Regions from separate parts of the Stenotrophomonas sp. YJH_SMC_17 genome, predicted to be linked through region 2. Evidence: predicted binding sites of a transcription regulator. Region 2 holds the regulator's gene; the other holds the start of a gene.
The links. Region 2 encodes FliA, which starts transcription of late flagellar genes. Its sites were predicted from a motif close to TAAAGTTTNNCNNNCNNNGGCCGATAA; they were not measured.
Positions count from the first base shown of each region.

Region 1: a site for FliA is predicted at 3,902-3,928, ahead of AC5P8Z_RS10885 (methyl-accepting chemotaxis protein). Genes of this name have one in related genera too.

Region 1 is NZ_JCAFUU010000003.1:247,724-254,167, reverse strand. It holds gene AC5P8Z_RS10890 (PepSY domain-containing protein) at 1-1,207, shown strand, start outside; gene AC5P8Z_RS10885 (methyl-accepting chemotaxis protein) at 1,333-3,873, opposite strand; gene AC5P8Z_RS10880 (arylamine N-acetyltransferase family protein) at 4,077-4,916, shown strand; gene AC5P8Z_RS10875 (VOC family protein) at 4,982-5,353, opposite strand; gene AC5P8Z_RS10870 (response regulator transcription factor) at 5,376-6,014, opposite strand; gene AC5P8Z_RS10865 (sensor histidine kinase) at 6,011-6,444, opposite strand, start outside.
Region 2 is NZ_JCAFUU010000012.1:7,684-14,127, forward strand. It holds gene AC5P8Z_RS19365 (flagellar motor protein) at 1-601, opposite strand, end outside; gene AC5P8Z_RS19370 (chemotaxis protein CheA) at 715-2,526, opposite strand; gene AC5P8Z_RS19375 (protein phosphatase CheZ) at 2,529-3,134, opposite strand; gene cheY (chemotaxis response regulator CheY) at 3,134-3,526, opposite strand; gene AC5P8Z_RS19385 (RNA polymerase sigma factor FliA) at 3,584-4,327, opposite strand; gene AC5P8Z_RS19390 (MinD/ParA family ATP-binding protein) at 4,324-5,211, opposite strand; gene flhF (flagellar biosynthesis GTPase FlhF) at 5,198-6,444, opposite strand, start outside.

The sequences.
Region 1 (6,444 bases), on a different contig from region 2:
CGATGGCGAACCTCCGGATGCGGCGCGGGGCGCTGCGCGACGGCTGCTGGCACAAGCGCCCGATCTGTCGGGCCTGCAGTTCGGCCTGCTCGCCCTCGGTGACCGCCAGTACCCGCACTACTGCGGTTTTGGCCGCCAGGTCGATGGCTGGCTGCAGGGCAACGGTGCGCGTGCACTGTTCGAGCGCATCGATGTCGATGCCGCTGCGGTACCGGCGCTGCGCCAGTGGCAGCAACAGCTGGGCGCTTTGACCGGCATCGCCACCGATGACAGCGTGCTGCCGCCCGCCACGCAGATGCACGAGTGGCGCCTGCTCGGCCGCGACCACCTCAACCCGGGCAGCGTCGGCGGTGCGATCTGGCGCATCCGCCTTGCGGCGCCGGCGGAGGTGCGGTGGCAGGCGGGCGACATCCTGCATATCGCGCCCCGCCACGATGCGCGGCACGCCAGTGCGGTGCTGAAGGCACATGGACTGGACCCGCTGCAGCCACTGCTGGCCGACGGCGCAGCACGCACGCTGCTGGCCCTGGCCAGCGAACGCGAACTGCCCGATGCCGATGCTGCGCTGGCGGTACAGGATCCGTGCCTGTGGCTGGCAGGGCTGCCGATGCTGCCCGGACGCGAATATTCCATCGCCTCGTGCACCGAGGATGGCGCGGTGGAACTGGTGGTGCGGCTGGTGCACGACGACACGGGACGCGCCGGGCTCGGTTCGGGCTGGCTGTCGCTGCATGCACCGATCGGTGCCAGCATCGTCGCCCGCGTGCACCGCAATCCCGGCTTCCACCGCGTTGCGGGTGCACCGATGGTGCTGATCGGCAATGGCACCGGCATCGCCGGCCTGCGCGGCCTGCTGCGCGAAGCCGCACACGCCGGCGAGCAAGGACACTGGCTGCTGTTCGGCGAACGCCAGCGTGCGCACGATTTCCTGTTCGCCGACGAGATCGAGGCCTGGCAGGCCAAGGGTCATCTTGCGCGGGTGGACCTGGCGTTCTCGCGCGATGGCGACGGTGGCTATGTACAGGATCGCCTGCGTGCGGCGGCCGATGCACTGCGCGACTGGATGCAGTGTGGTGCCGTCATCCACGTGTGCGGTTCGCTGCAGGGCATGGCCGAAGGCGTGGACCAGGTGCTGCGCGAAGCGCTGGGCGATGAAGCAGTGGAAACACTGCTGGAGAACGGCCGCTACCGCCGCGACGTGTATTGATTCCTGCCAGCGCGCATTGGCGTGAGCCGAGCATGGGCTCGGCTCTACAGCGTTTCCCGGGCCTGATGATGTAGAGCCGAGCCTGCGCTCGGCTGATTCCCCGCCGGCCCACAGAACAGCACCGCCTAGGCCGCTGCGCGTGCCGCCCGCTGTTCCGGCTGCAGCCGGAACGCGCCAACGGCTTCCGCCAGCGCATGCACCTGCACCTGCATCTGCGCGGTCGAGGCACCAGCCTCTTCCACCAGGCTGGCGTTGCGCTGGGTACTGGCTTCCATCTGCACGATGGTCTGGTTCACCTGCGCGATGCCAGCATGCTGGTCCTGCGATGCACTGCGGATACCGGCCAGCAGCTCGGCCAGCTGCTGCACGCTGCCAACGATCTCGCCCATGGTGGTACCCGCCTGCTCGGCCTGCCGGTTACCCTGGCCGACCCGCGCCACCGAATCCTCGATCAATCCCCTGATCTGCTTCGCCGCCTCGGCACTGCGCTGGGCCAGCAGGCGTACTTCTGCCGCCACCACGGCAAAGCTGCGGCCCTGCTCGCCCGCGCGTGCCGCCTCCACGGCCGCGTTGAGCGCAAGGATGTTGGTCTGGAAAGCGATGCCATCAATCAGCTGGGTGATGTCGCCGATCCGTCGCGAGGCCTCGCTGATGCCCTGCATGGTCGCGACCACCTGGCCAACCGCCTCGCCGCCGCGCTGCGCCACCGCTGCGGCACCCTTGACCAGCGCGTCGGCACGCCCTGCGGCATCCGCATTGCGGCCAACGGTGTCGGTCAGCTCATGCATCGATGCGGCCGTCTCTTCCAGGTTGGCCGCCTGTTGTTCGGTACGCTGCGAGAGGTCGTGATGGCCGGCGACGATCTCGCCGACGCCGGTATCCAAGCTGGACGTGGCGTGCTGGATGCGGGTGACGATGCGGCCGAGCTGTGCGACGGTGGCGTTGGCATCGTCGCGCATGCGTGCGAACACCCCCTGCAGTTCACCCTCCATGCGCACGCTGAGGTCACCGCGGGCCAACGCAGCCAGCAGCGCCTGCAGGTCGCCGAGATTGGTTTCAAACGTCGCCAGCAGGCGGTTGATGCTGGTCGACAGGGTGCGTACGAAGCCCTGCTTGCCCTCCAGCGCGATGCGGCCGTGCAGGTCACCGTGCGCGGCGGCATCGACCAGCGCGGCCACTTCGGTTTCCAACAGGGTTTCCAGCGCACGGCTGCGCCATTCCACCGCCACGCCAAGGAACTGCGCTTCGTCGATGATGGCGTTGGCGATCAGCTGGTAGCGCACGCCGGCATGGCCGATCTCGCGCTCCTCGCGCTGGCGCACACCGGCCAGGCCGGCCAGGGCCGGATGCAGGTGTACCGCGTCGCTGCCCACCAGATCCTCGTACCGCAGTCCAAGCAGCTGCAGCAGTGCCGGGTTGGCGTAGGCGACCTGTCCTTCCGCATCGATCACCATCAGGCCGGTCTGCGCGCTGTCCAATGCCTGGCGCACGCGGGTGTTGCCGCGCGCCACCGCGCGCTCGGTCTCGATGCGCGCGCGCAGGCGCTGCTGCATGTCGACCAAGCGCTGGGCCAGCTGGCCGATCTCGTCGTTGGTGTTGTAAACGCGCAAGGTGGTGTCCAGGCGGTCGTCAGCGATGTCGCTGGCGAAGCGCAGGGTGTCCTGGATCGGCTGGCGCACCGCGCGCAGGACCAGCACCAGACTGGTGATCAATACACCGGCAACCAGCAGCAGCGTCAGTGCGAACAGCACGCTCATGGTGCGCGCGCCCGTCTGCTGCCGTGCCTGCGCACTGGCCAGCGCCGCGACCTGCGCCTGCTGGAATGCGGCCAGTGCCGGTGCCACGCCAGCGGCGGTTTCCAGCAGTGACTGTGCCTCCACGTCCAGGCCTACACGGGCCGCGGTATAGCCCAGCAATGCGATCTGGTAGCTGTCCATTCCGCTGCGCAGGGTGTCCTGCACATCGGTGGACAGGCCCGCCAGCGCCAGATCAAACGGCAGTTTTTCTTCGCTCGCACGATCGGCATGTGTGGAATCACCATCGAGCAGCAACAGCGCTTCCTGACGGCGCATCTTCTGCAGGGACAGCGCCAGTGACGGCCGCTGCTGGGCGTCCACCTGGGTCTGCAGGGCATCGGCCGCCTGCTGCAGCTGCGCGGCAAGGCCAGCGTCACCGCGCCCCATTTCATCGACACGTTCGAACAGCGCCACCACACCCTGCGAGAACGCATCGGCGGCTTCGGTCAGCGCCTGCAGGGCCTTGCGCCGGCTGGCATCCATCGGCATCGCGCGCAGCGCCCGCAGGTCGGCCTGCAGGGCGTTCTGGGTCACCAGCAGCTGGTCGCGGTCGGCATCATTGAAACTGCGTGCATACTGGGTCTGCAGGCGGCGCGCTTCGGCCACCCGTGTGGCCAGGCTGGCGGCCAGATCACTGCCGTGCTGGTAGCTGGCCTGGTCGCGTGCAGCCTGTGCGCTGGCGTGGCCGGTCCAGGCGTAGACGGCGGCGATCGCGACCAGCCCCAGGCCGCATACCCACAGGGTCGCCTTCAGCTTGTTGGCCACGCTGAGGCGGTGCGGCTGCAGCCACAACAGCAGGTCGGGGGACGCCGAGCGCCACGTGCCAAGGCGCGTGCGCAGGGACCGGAGGTGGAAAACAACGGCCGACATGACAGACTCCAGGCGGAAAGACGCATCTGTATCGGCCAGATCTGAAGCAACTTTAGGAATTCTTTGGTTCGACCGCGCCGATCGCTGGCGGACACGGCCTTTGTACCGGGCACAGGCGACGGGGGGATGACATCGCCGCCGCGCTTGACCTCAACCCCGGTTGGGGGAACACAGTGGACCTCCCTCCCCCGCCCGGTGCCGCCATGACGACGCTTGATGTCCCCCGCTACCTGCAGCGCCTGCAGCTGGATGCGCCACCACCGTTGACGCTGGCGGGCCTGACACTGCTGCAGCAGCGTCACAACGCACTGTTGCCGTTCGAGACCCTCAGCTGCCTGTTGCGCGATGCGGTGCCGATCGACCTGGACAGCGTGCAGCGCAAGCTGCTCGACGACCGCCGCGGTGGGTACTGCTTCGAACTCAATGGCGGCCTGCTGGCCCTGCTGCAGGCACTGGGCTTTGATGCGCAGCCTCTGAGTGCGCGCGTGCTGCTGGCAGCGCATGACGGCGAACTGACCGCGCGTACCCACCTGCTGCTGCGCGTCCAGGTAGAGGGCGATGACTGGCTGGTGGATGCCGGTTTCGGCAGCCTGACCCCGACCGTTCCGCTGCGGCTGCGTGACCCGCAGCCGCAGGCCACGCCACACGAGCGCTACCTGCTGCAGCGCCTGCCCGATGAGGGGGACTTCGTGCTGTCGGCCGAATCCGGCGACGGCTGGCGGGCGATGTACCGCTTCGATCTGCAGGCGCCTGCACCGATCGACAACGTGGTGGGCAACTGGTACGTATGCACCCACCCCGATTCCAGCTTCCCGGGCCAGCTACGCGTGTCGCTGACCGGACCGGACTGGCGCCGCACCATCGGCAGCGGCAACTACACCGAGTACCGCCCCGGGCAGGCGCCGGACAAGCGCCCGCTGCATGATGTGGATGATGTGCGTGACGTACTGCAGCAGCGCTTCGGCATGCAGCTGCCGGACGACCCGCGACTGGACCCGGCCATCAATGACTGGCTGCAGCGCTCGCGCGCCGCGACCTTGTAGGGCCGAGCCCATGCTCGGCTGAGCTGGAGCGGCTGGGCCAACAGCAGCCGAGCGTGGGCTCGGCTCTACAGAGCTGCGCGCGCCTGCAGCGCAATGCGGTTGCCTTCGCTGTCGCGGATCTCGGCCACACGCCAGTCACCCGCGTCGGCCGGGCCGAAGCGCAGCTCAGCTCCCGATTGCAGTGCACGGTCGAGGCTCGCATCCAGGTCATCGACGCCGATGTAGATGCGGGCGCCCTGCTCGGAGGGCCGGTAGTCCGCGCCGTGCACCAGCGCAATGCTGGCACCGGCGGCGTCATCGGAGAACGGCAGGTAGGCCATCCGGCAGTCGTGCAGCACGATAGGTTCGTTCACCGCGACCTGCAGCCACCGCTGGTAGAACGTGATGGCCCGGTCCAGGTCACTGGCCGGGATTTCCACATGCAGGATCGGGTTCACTGGCACTCCTTGCTCGGTCCACTCAGATGATGCGCAGGGTAATCGCCTTCAGCACTGCACGGGTGCGATCGCGGGTGCCCAGCTTGTCGAGGATGGCCGAGACATAGTTCTTCACCGTGCCCTCGGCCAGGAACAGGCTGCGCGCGATCTCCTTGTTGCTGTAGCCACCGGCCAGCAGGCGCAGGATCGCCACTTCGCGCTCGCCGAAGGTGTCGGTGGGCGGTGCTTCATCATGGAAGCGGTAGCGCGCGCGCACGGGCTCGGTGCTGACCGGCAACAGCAGGGTTTCGCCGGCGGCGACGCGCTCGATCGCCTCGCGCAGGTCGGCCGGCGCCGCGTCCTTGAGCAGGAACCCCTGCGCTCCTGCCTCGCTTGCGCGCAGCAGAAGATCGCTTTCATCGAAGGTGGTCAGCAGCAGCAGCGGGGTTCCATCACCGCGTGCACGCAGCTGGCGCAACGCTTCGATGCCATCCATCCCGGGCATGCGGATGTCACTGAGGACCACGTCCACCGGCTGGGTGGCCAGCGCATCCAAAAGCGCCTGGCCGTCTTCAGCTTCCAGCACCACGTCCACGCCCAGCCCCTGCAACAGCGCACGCAGACCCGCACGCACCAGCGCCTGGTCATCGGCCAGGGCAACGCGGATCGCGGCGCCGCTCATGCCGGCACCCAGGCAGTCAGGTGCATGCCACCCTGTGCGGTGCGGGCCAGTTCCAGCTGGCCGCGCACCGCCGCCAGGCGCTCACGCATGCCGGCGATGCCGTTGCCCTCGCGGATACGCTCGGCGCGCTGGCCGTCATCACGGATGTCGATACGCAACCGGGCGTCCTCTTCGTTGATCGTCAGCCATACGGTGTCTGCGTTGCCATGCCGGGCGGCATTGGTCAGCGCTTCCTGTACCAGGCGCAGCACGGTCTCTGCCAGCAGCGGGTCGGTCACGCGCACGCCCTCGCCGATACGCAGTTGCAGCGTCGGACGCGGGAACGGCGCGGCCAGGGCGTGCAGTGCGGTCGCCAGATCGAGGCCGCGGTCGTCACGCATCGATTGCACCACCTGGCGGATGTCGGCCAGCAGCTCACCGGACAGCTGCT
Region 2 (6,444 bases):
GGAACAGCAGGTTGGCCGAGGCGATGCCGTAGATGGTGGCGGTGAACGCGGCAGCGATGCCGTGGCCCAGCTTGCTCGGGTCGGCCAGGTTCTTCATGACCGCGATCAGGCCGAGCACGGCGCCGATGATGCCCAGCGTGGGCGCGTAGATGCCCATCGCCTCGAAGACCTTGGCGCCGGCCTGGTCCTGGTGTTCCTGGCTGCCCAGTTCGATTTCCAGCATGTGCCGCATCGATTCGGGCTCGACGCCGTCCACCAGCAGCTGCAGGCCCTTGCGCAGGAACGGGTCCTGTTGCGCTTCCACCTGCGATTCCAGGCCCAGCAGGCCCTGGCGGCGGGCGATGTTGCTCCACTCGACGATCTGCTGGATCAGTTCGCGGCGATCGCTGTGCGGCGGGCGCACGACCCAGCGCACGATCTTGAACGCATGCTTGAACACGGCCGGGGAGGTGTGCAGCAGGATCGCGGCCACGGTACCGACGATGACGATCACAAACGCCGCAGGCGACCACAGCGACGCCAGGCCGGCGCCCTTGAGGATGCTGCCACCGACCAGCGAGGCCAGGGCGAGAAAGAGTCCAATGAGGCTGAGTCTATCCATGGTTCCGGTATCGGCTTGTATGAATGGGACTTGAGACACCGGGAGAATCTGGTGCAACGGAGTTCACAGTTTTCCGCGTCGCCGGGCATGGCCCGGCGCAACCACGACGGGGGTCATCTCAACCCGTCCACGTCCAGGATCAGCGCCATGCGACCATCGCCGATCAAGGTTGCACCGGCATAACCGCGCAGGCCGCGAAGGGCCTTCGGCAGGGGCTTGATGACCACTTCCTCGCGCCCGCGCACCTGGTCTACGACCAGGCCGAAGCGTGCTTCGCCGGCCTGCAGCACCACGATGGTCAGCAGGGTCGAGGCGGCCGGCGTCACATCCAGCCACTGACGCAGATCGACCAGCGGCAGGGTGTGCGAGCGGCGATCAAGCACGGCGCGGCCATCGAACCATCCCAGCGAGGTCCGGGGCGCGTGCAGCACCTCCATCACGCGGGCCAGCGGCAGTGCATAGACGTCCTCGCCGGCCTGCACCAGCAAGGTCGGCAGGATCGCCAGGGTCAGCGGCACGCGGATCAGGAAGCGGCTGCCACGACCCAGTTCCGACTGGATCTGGATCTGGCCGCTCAGTTCGCGGATGCGCGACTGCACCACGTCCATGCCGACGCCACGGCCGGAAATATCGGTGACCTGCTGCTTGGTCGAGAAGCCGGGCAGGAACACCAGGTGCAGGCACTCCTCGCTGCTCAGGCGGGCGGCGGCTTCCGGGTCGATCAGGCCCTTCTCGCGCGCCTTGGCGCGCAGCTTTTCCGGGTCGATGCCGGCGCCATCGTCCTGCACCTCGATACTGACGTAGTCACCTTCCTGCTGGGCGGACAGGCGCACGTGGCCCATCCGCGGCTTGCCCTGGGCCTCGCGCAGCTCGGGCATTTCCACGCCGTGGTCGATGGCGTTGCGGACCAGGTGCACCAGCGGATCGGCCAGCGCTTCGACCAGGTTGCGGTCCAGCTCGGTCTCGGCGCCGATCAGCTCCAGGTCCACTTCCTTCTTGAGCGAGCGGGCGACATCGCGGGCGACCTTGGGAAAGCGCGAGAACACCTTGCCGACCGGCTGCATGCGGGTGCGCATCACCGCCGACTGCAGGCGGGCAGTGGCAATGTCCAGCGTCGATACAGCGCGGTCCAGCTCCTCATCGCGCAGGCGTGCGCGCAGGGTCTTCAGGCGGTTGCGTGACAGCACCAGTTCGCCGATCAGGTTGACGATCGCATCCAGGCGCTTGGTATCCACGCGCACGGTGTGCTCGGCTTCGGCCAGCGGTTTGGCGGCGGGCTTGGCTGCCGGAGCGGCGGCCGCTGGGCGAGGCGCCGGCGGGGCAGCGACCGGCTTGCTGCCGGGCGCGGCGCCACCATGCAGCTGGTCGAGCAGGGCTTCGAACTCGTCTTCGCTGATCAATCCATCGTCCGCCTTCTTCGCCGGTGCGACCGCAGTCGGCGGGTTGCCGCCGTGCAGCTGGTCGAGCAGGGCCTCGAATTCGTCTTCGGTGATCAGGTCGCCGCCAGCGGCAGCCGGTGCGGCGGCGCTCGGGGCCGCGGTACCGCCACCGTGCATGTCGAACTGGGCGATCAGCTCCGGCGGGGCGTAGCCCGGTTCGGTGCCCGACGACACCGCGTCGAGCATTGACTGCAGGTAGTCCAGCGATTGCTGGGCGGCGTCGAAGTGATGGGCCTGCAGCACGGCCTGCCCGGCGCGCGCGATCCCCAGTGCTTCTTCGGCGGCGTGGCACAGCTCGACCATGGCGGTGACGCCGAGGAAGCCGGCGCCGCCCTTGAGCGTGTGGTAGCCGCGGAACACCGCGTTGAGCTGCTCGCTGTCCTGCGGCGCCTGCTCCAGCGACACCAGCTGTTCGCCCAGGCGGTCCAGGATTTCCTGTGCCTCGATGATGAAATCGGCAGTGATGTCGTCGGATACCGCGCTCATGGTTACAGCCCCAGATCCGACAACAGGTCGTCGGCGTCGTTCTGCGAGACCGCGTGGCGGTCCAGTCCCTTCAGTGCCGGCCCGGCCAGTTCCGGGTCGGTGCGATGCTGTTCCGGCGGCAGGCCGAGTGCGCCGAAACCTTCGTGTACGCGGCGCACGATGCCGACCACGCGCCGGATGATCTGTCCGGTCAGGTCCTGGTAGCTCTGGGTCAGGGCGATTTCGGTGAGGTTGTGGCGGATGCGCTCGAGCTGCGCGTCCTGGCCGGGCTGCAGGCCTTCGGCGCGCAGCTGTTCGGTCAGGCTGCGGCATTCCTCGGCCAGGTCCAGGGTGCGGTGGGTGGCCTGTTCGGTCATCGCCACCACGTGGTCCAGGCGTGCGCAGGCGTCGTCCAGTTCACCGGCTTCGCTCGGCACGGTCGGCAGTTCACCCAGCGCCTGACCCAGCTCGCGGGCCAGCCGCGAAAGGCCGCTCATCATCGGCTGCGTGCGCAGCGCGACCAGTCCGTCGATGCGTTGCCGCCAAGCGGCTTCGTCACCGGACTCCAGCGCGTCCAGGGCTTCCTGCAGGCGCAGGGCGAGGGCGTTCCTGTCGACCGTGGTATCCATCAGGCGCTGGCCGCCAGGCGTTCGAAGATCTTGCCCAGCTTCTCTTCCAGCGTCTGCGCGGTGAACGGCTTGATGATGTAGCCGTTGACGCCGCTCTGTGCCGCTTCGATGATCTGCTCGCGCTTGGCTTCGGCGGTGACCATCAGCACAGGCAGCGTTTTCAGCTTGGCGTCGGCGCGGATCGCCTTCAGCAGCTCGATGCCGGTCATCACCGGCATGTTCCAGTCGGTGACCACGAAATCGAACGGCTGGCTCTGCAGCAACGACAGCGCGGCATGCCCGTCCTCGGCTTCGGCGGTGTTGGTGAAGCCCAGATCGCCCAGCAGGTTCTTGACGATGCGACGCATGGTCGAAAAGTCGTCGACGATCAGGATGCGCATGTTCTTGTTCAAAGCAGAGTTCCTTTGTTGTTCATTCCGGGCGGCCGGGGGCAGCCGCCTCGGGGATGTTCATTCTTCAAGGCCGGCGTCGACCGCCTCGAATATCTTCAGTCGGCCCCGCAGGCGCAGTACCGCCTGGCCGTGGATCTGGCAGACCCGCGATTCGCTCACGCCGAGCACTGCGCCGATCTCCTTCAGGTTCAGCTCCTGCTCGTAGTACAGCGAGAGCACCAGCTGTTCGCGCTCGGGCAGGTGGCCGATGGCCTTGCCCAGCTCGCGGCCGAATTCGCCGCGCTCCAGCACCTGCTGTGGGGTCGGGCCGCCCTGGGCGACGGTGTCCAGCTCGCCCTGGTCCTCGATGCGCGATTCCAGGCTCAGCACCTGGCCGCGTGCGGCGTCTTCCATCAACCGCAGGTACTCTGGCAACGGCATCTCCATCGCCGCGGCCACTTCGGTGGCGCTGGCGGCACGGCCGCTGCTCTGTTCGAGGCGGCGGATGGTGGCGGCGGCGTCACGCGCACGGCGGTGCACCGAACGCGGCACCCAGTCGCCGCGGCGGATCTCGTCGATCATCGAGCCACGGATGCGGATCGAGGCATAGGTCTCGAACGAGGCGCCCTGGTCGGCGTCATAGCTGCGCGAGGCTTCGATCAGGCCCATCATGCCGGCCTGGATCAGGTCGTCCACTTCGACGCTGGCCGGCAACCGCGCAGCCAGGTGGTGGGCGATGCGCCGCACCAGATCCGAGTGCTGGGCGATGACCTCGTTGGCTGCCGAGCGCTGGACCTCCCGGTACTGGGCTGCGCCTTTCATGCGGCCACCCCGCGCTGCTTGAGGATGCGCTCGAGGAAGAACTCGACGCCGCCACGCGGCTCGGTCGGCGCCTGCCAGCGGGCGGTGCGGCGGGCAATCTCGGTGATCGCCAGCGCGGCCGGGCTGGACGGATAAGCCTTCACCACCGGCTGCTGGCGCTGCACCGACAGGCGCAGCCAGTCATCCTGCGGCACGCAGCCCAGGTAGTTCAGCGAGACATCGGCAAGGAACTTCTCGCAGACGCGGGTCAGCTTCTCGTACAGCACGCGGCCTTCGTTGGGATCGCGCACCATGTTGGCCACCACCTGGATGCGGTCCACGCCGCGCTCGCGTGACAGCACCTTGATCAGCGCGTAGGCATCGGTGATCGAGGCCGGTTCGTCACAGACCACCACCACGGTGTCCTGCGCGGCCTGGCAGAAGGTCAGCACGCCGTCGGTGATGCCGGCGGCGGTGTCGACCACCATGATGTCCAGCTCGCGTTCCAGTTCGGAGAACACGTTGACCAGGCCGACATGCTCGGCCGGGGCCAGCTCGGCCATGTGCCGGCGGCCGGACGCGGCCGGGACCACCAGCACGCCATTCGGGCCTTCGACGATGACGTCGTCCAGCGAGCAGCGGCCGGCGACCAGGTCGGCCAGCGTGAAGGTGGGGTTCAGCCCCAGGATCACGTCGATGTTGGCCAGGCCAAGGTCGGCGTCCAGCAGCAGCGTGCGCTTGCCCATGCCGGCCAGTGCCACGGCCAGGTTGGCCGAGACATTGGTCTTGCCCACGCCGCCCTTGCCGCCGGTCACGGCGATGGTGCGCACAGGGCCGAGCGGCTCGCTGCGGGTGGCCGACAGCGGGAAGGTCTTGGTCAGCTTGGCGTACTCACGCGACGGCATGGTTCAACTCCGGGTTGCAGGGCATATCGGCCGCTCGGCGCAAATCTTCAAGGCGAAGTACAAGATTGGCTGCACTGGCCCGGTGCAGGTCGTCCGGAACGTCCTGGCCATCGGTCACCCAGGTGATCGGCAGGGCATGGTCCACGGCTACCGACAGGGCGTTGCCGAAGCGGCCGGTCTCGTCCAGCTTGCTCAGTACCAGGCCCTGCAGGTTGGCGGCGCCGAAGCGGCGGACCACCTCGTCCATGTCGCCGAAGCTGGTGTTGGCCGGCAGCACCAGCAGGGTGCGGACCTGGCGGGCGGCGCGCAGCCACTGCAGCTGGGCGGCCAGTGCGCGGTCGCGCGGGCCCAGCCCGGCGGTGTCGATCAGCACCAGCTTGTAGTCCTTCAGGCGTTCCAGCAGCTGGTCCAGGTCGGTGCCGCTGTTGGCCTCGTGCACGGCGATGCCGAGCTGGCGGCCGTAGCCGTACAGCTGTTCGCGGGCGCCGATGCGGGTGGTGTCGGTGGTCACCAGGGCCACGTCACGCGGCGCGTGCTTCTCGGCGAAGCGCGAGGCCAGCTTGGCGATGGTGGTGGTCTTGCCGGCGCCGGTCGGGCCGACCAGGGCAATCACGCCGCCTTCCTCCAGCGGGTCGACCGGGGCGATCGGCAGCTTGCGCGAGATCAGCCCCAGCATCAGGCCACGGCCACGGTGGGCTTCGGTCTCCAGCGGGATCTGCATGGCCACGTCGCGGGCCAGGCCGGCGTCGAAACCGTACTCGTCCATCAGGTCCAGCGCGGTGGCGCGCACCGGGCAGCCACGCAGGCGCTCGTCGGTGAAGCGGTTCATCTCGCGCTCGATCACCTGGCGCATGCCGGCCACTTCCTGGCGCAGCTGGCGGATCTCGGCGTCGTCCTGGGCGACCACGGTCAGCACCGGGGCCGGGGCGAGGGTGGGCTCCGGCGAGGTTTCGATGACGGTGTCGGCCACTGCCGGTTCGCTGGCGGCGATCTCCGGCTGTGCTTCGGTTGGAGCCGCGCCCGGCAGCGGCGGCGGCTGCACGGCGGGGGCCGCGCTTTCGTGATGCATCTCGTGCGGCGGGTCGATCTGGAAGCGGGCACGGTTGGCTGGCGCGCTGGCGGCCGGTGCCGGTGCAACGATGGCCTCGGCGAACGGGGCGAAGATCTGTTCGGGCAGCGCCGGTTCATTGACGGCAGCGCGGGCCAGGGTCGCGGCGAAGCCGGTGCTGCCGC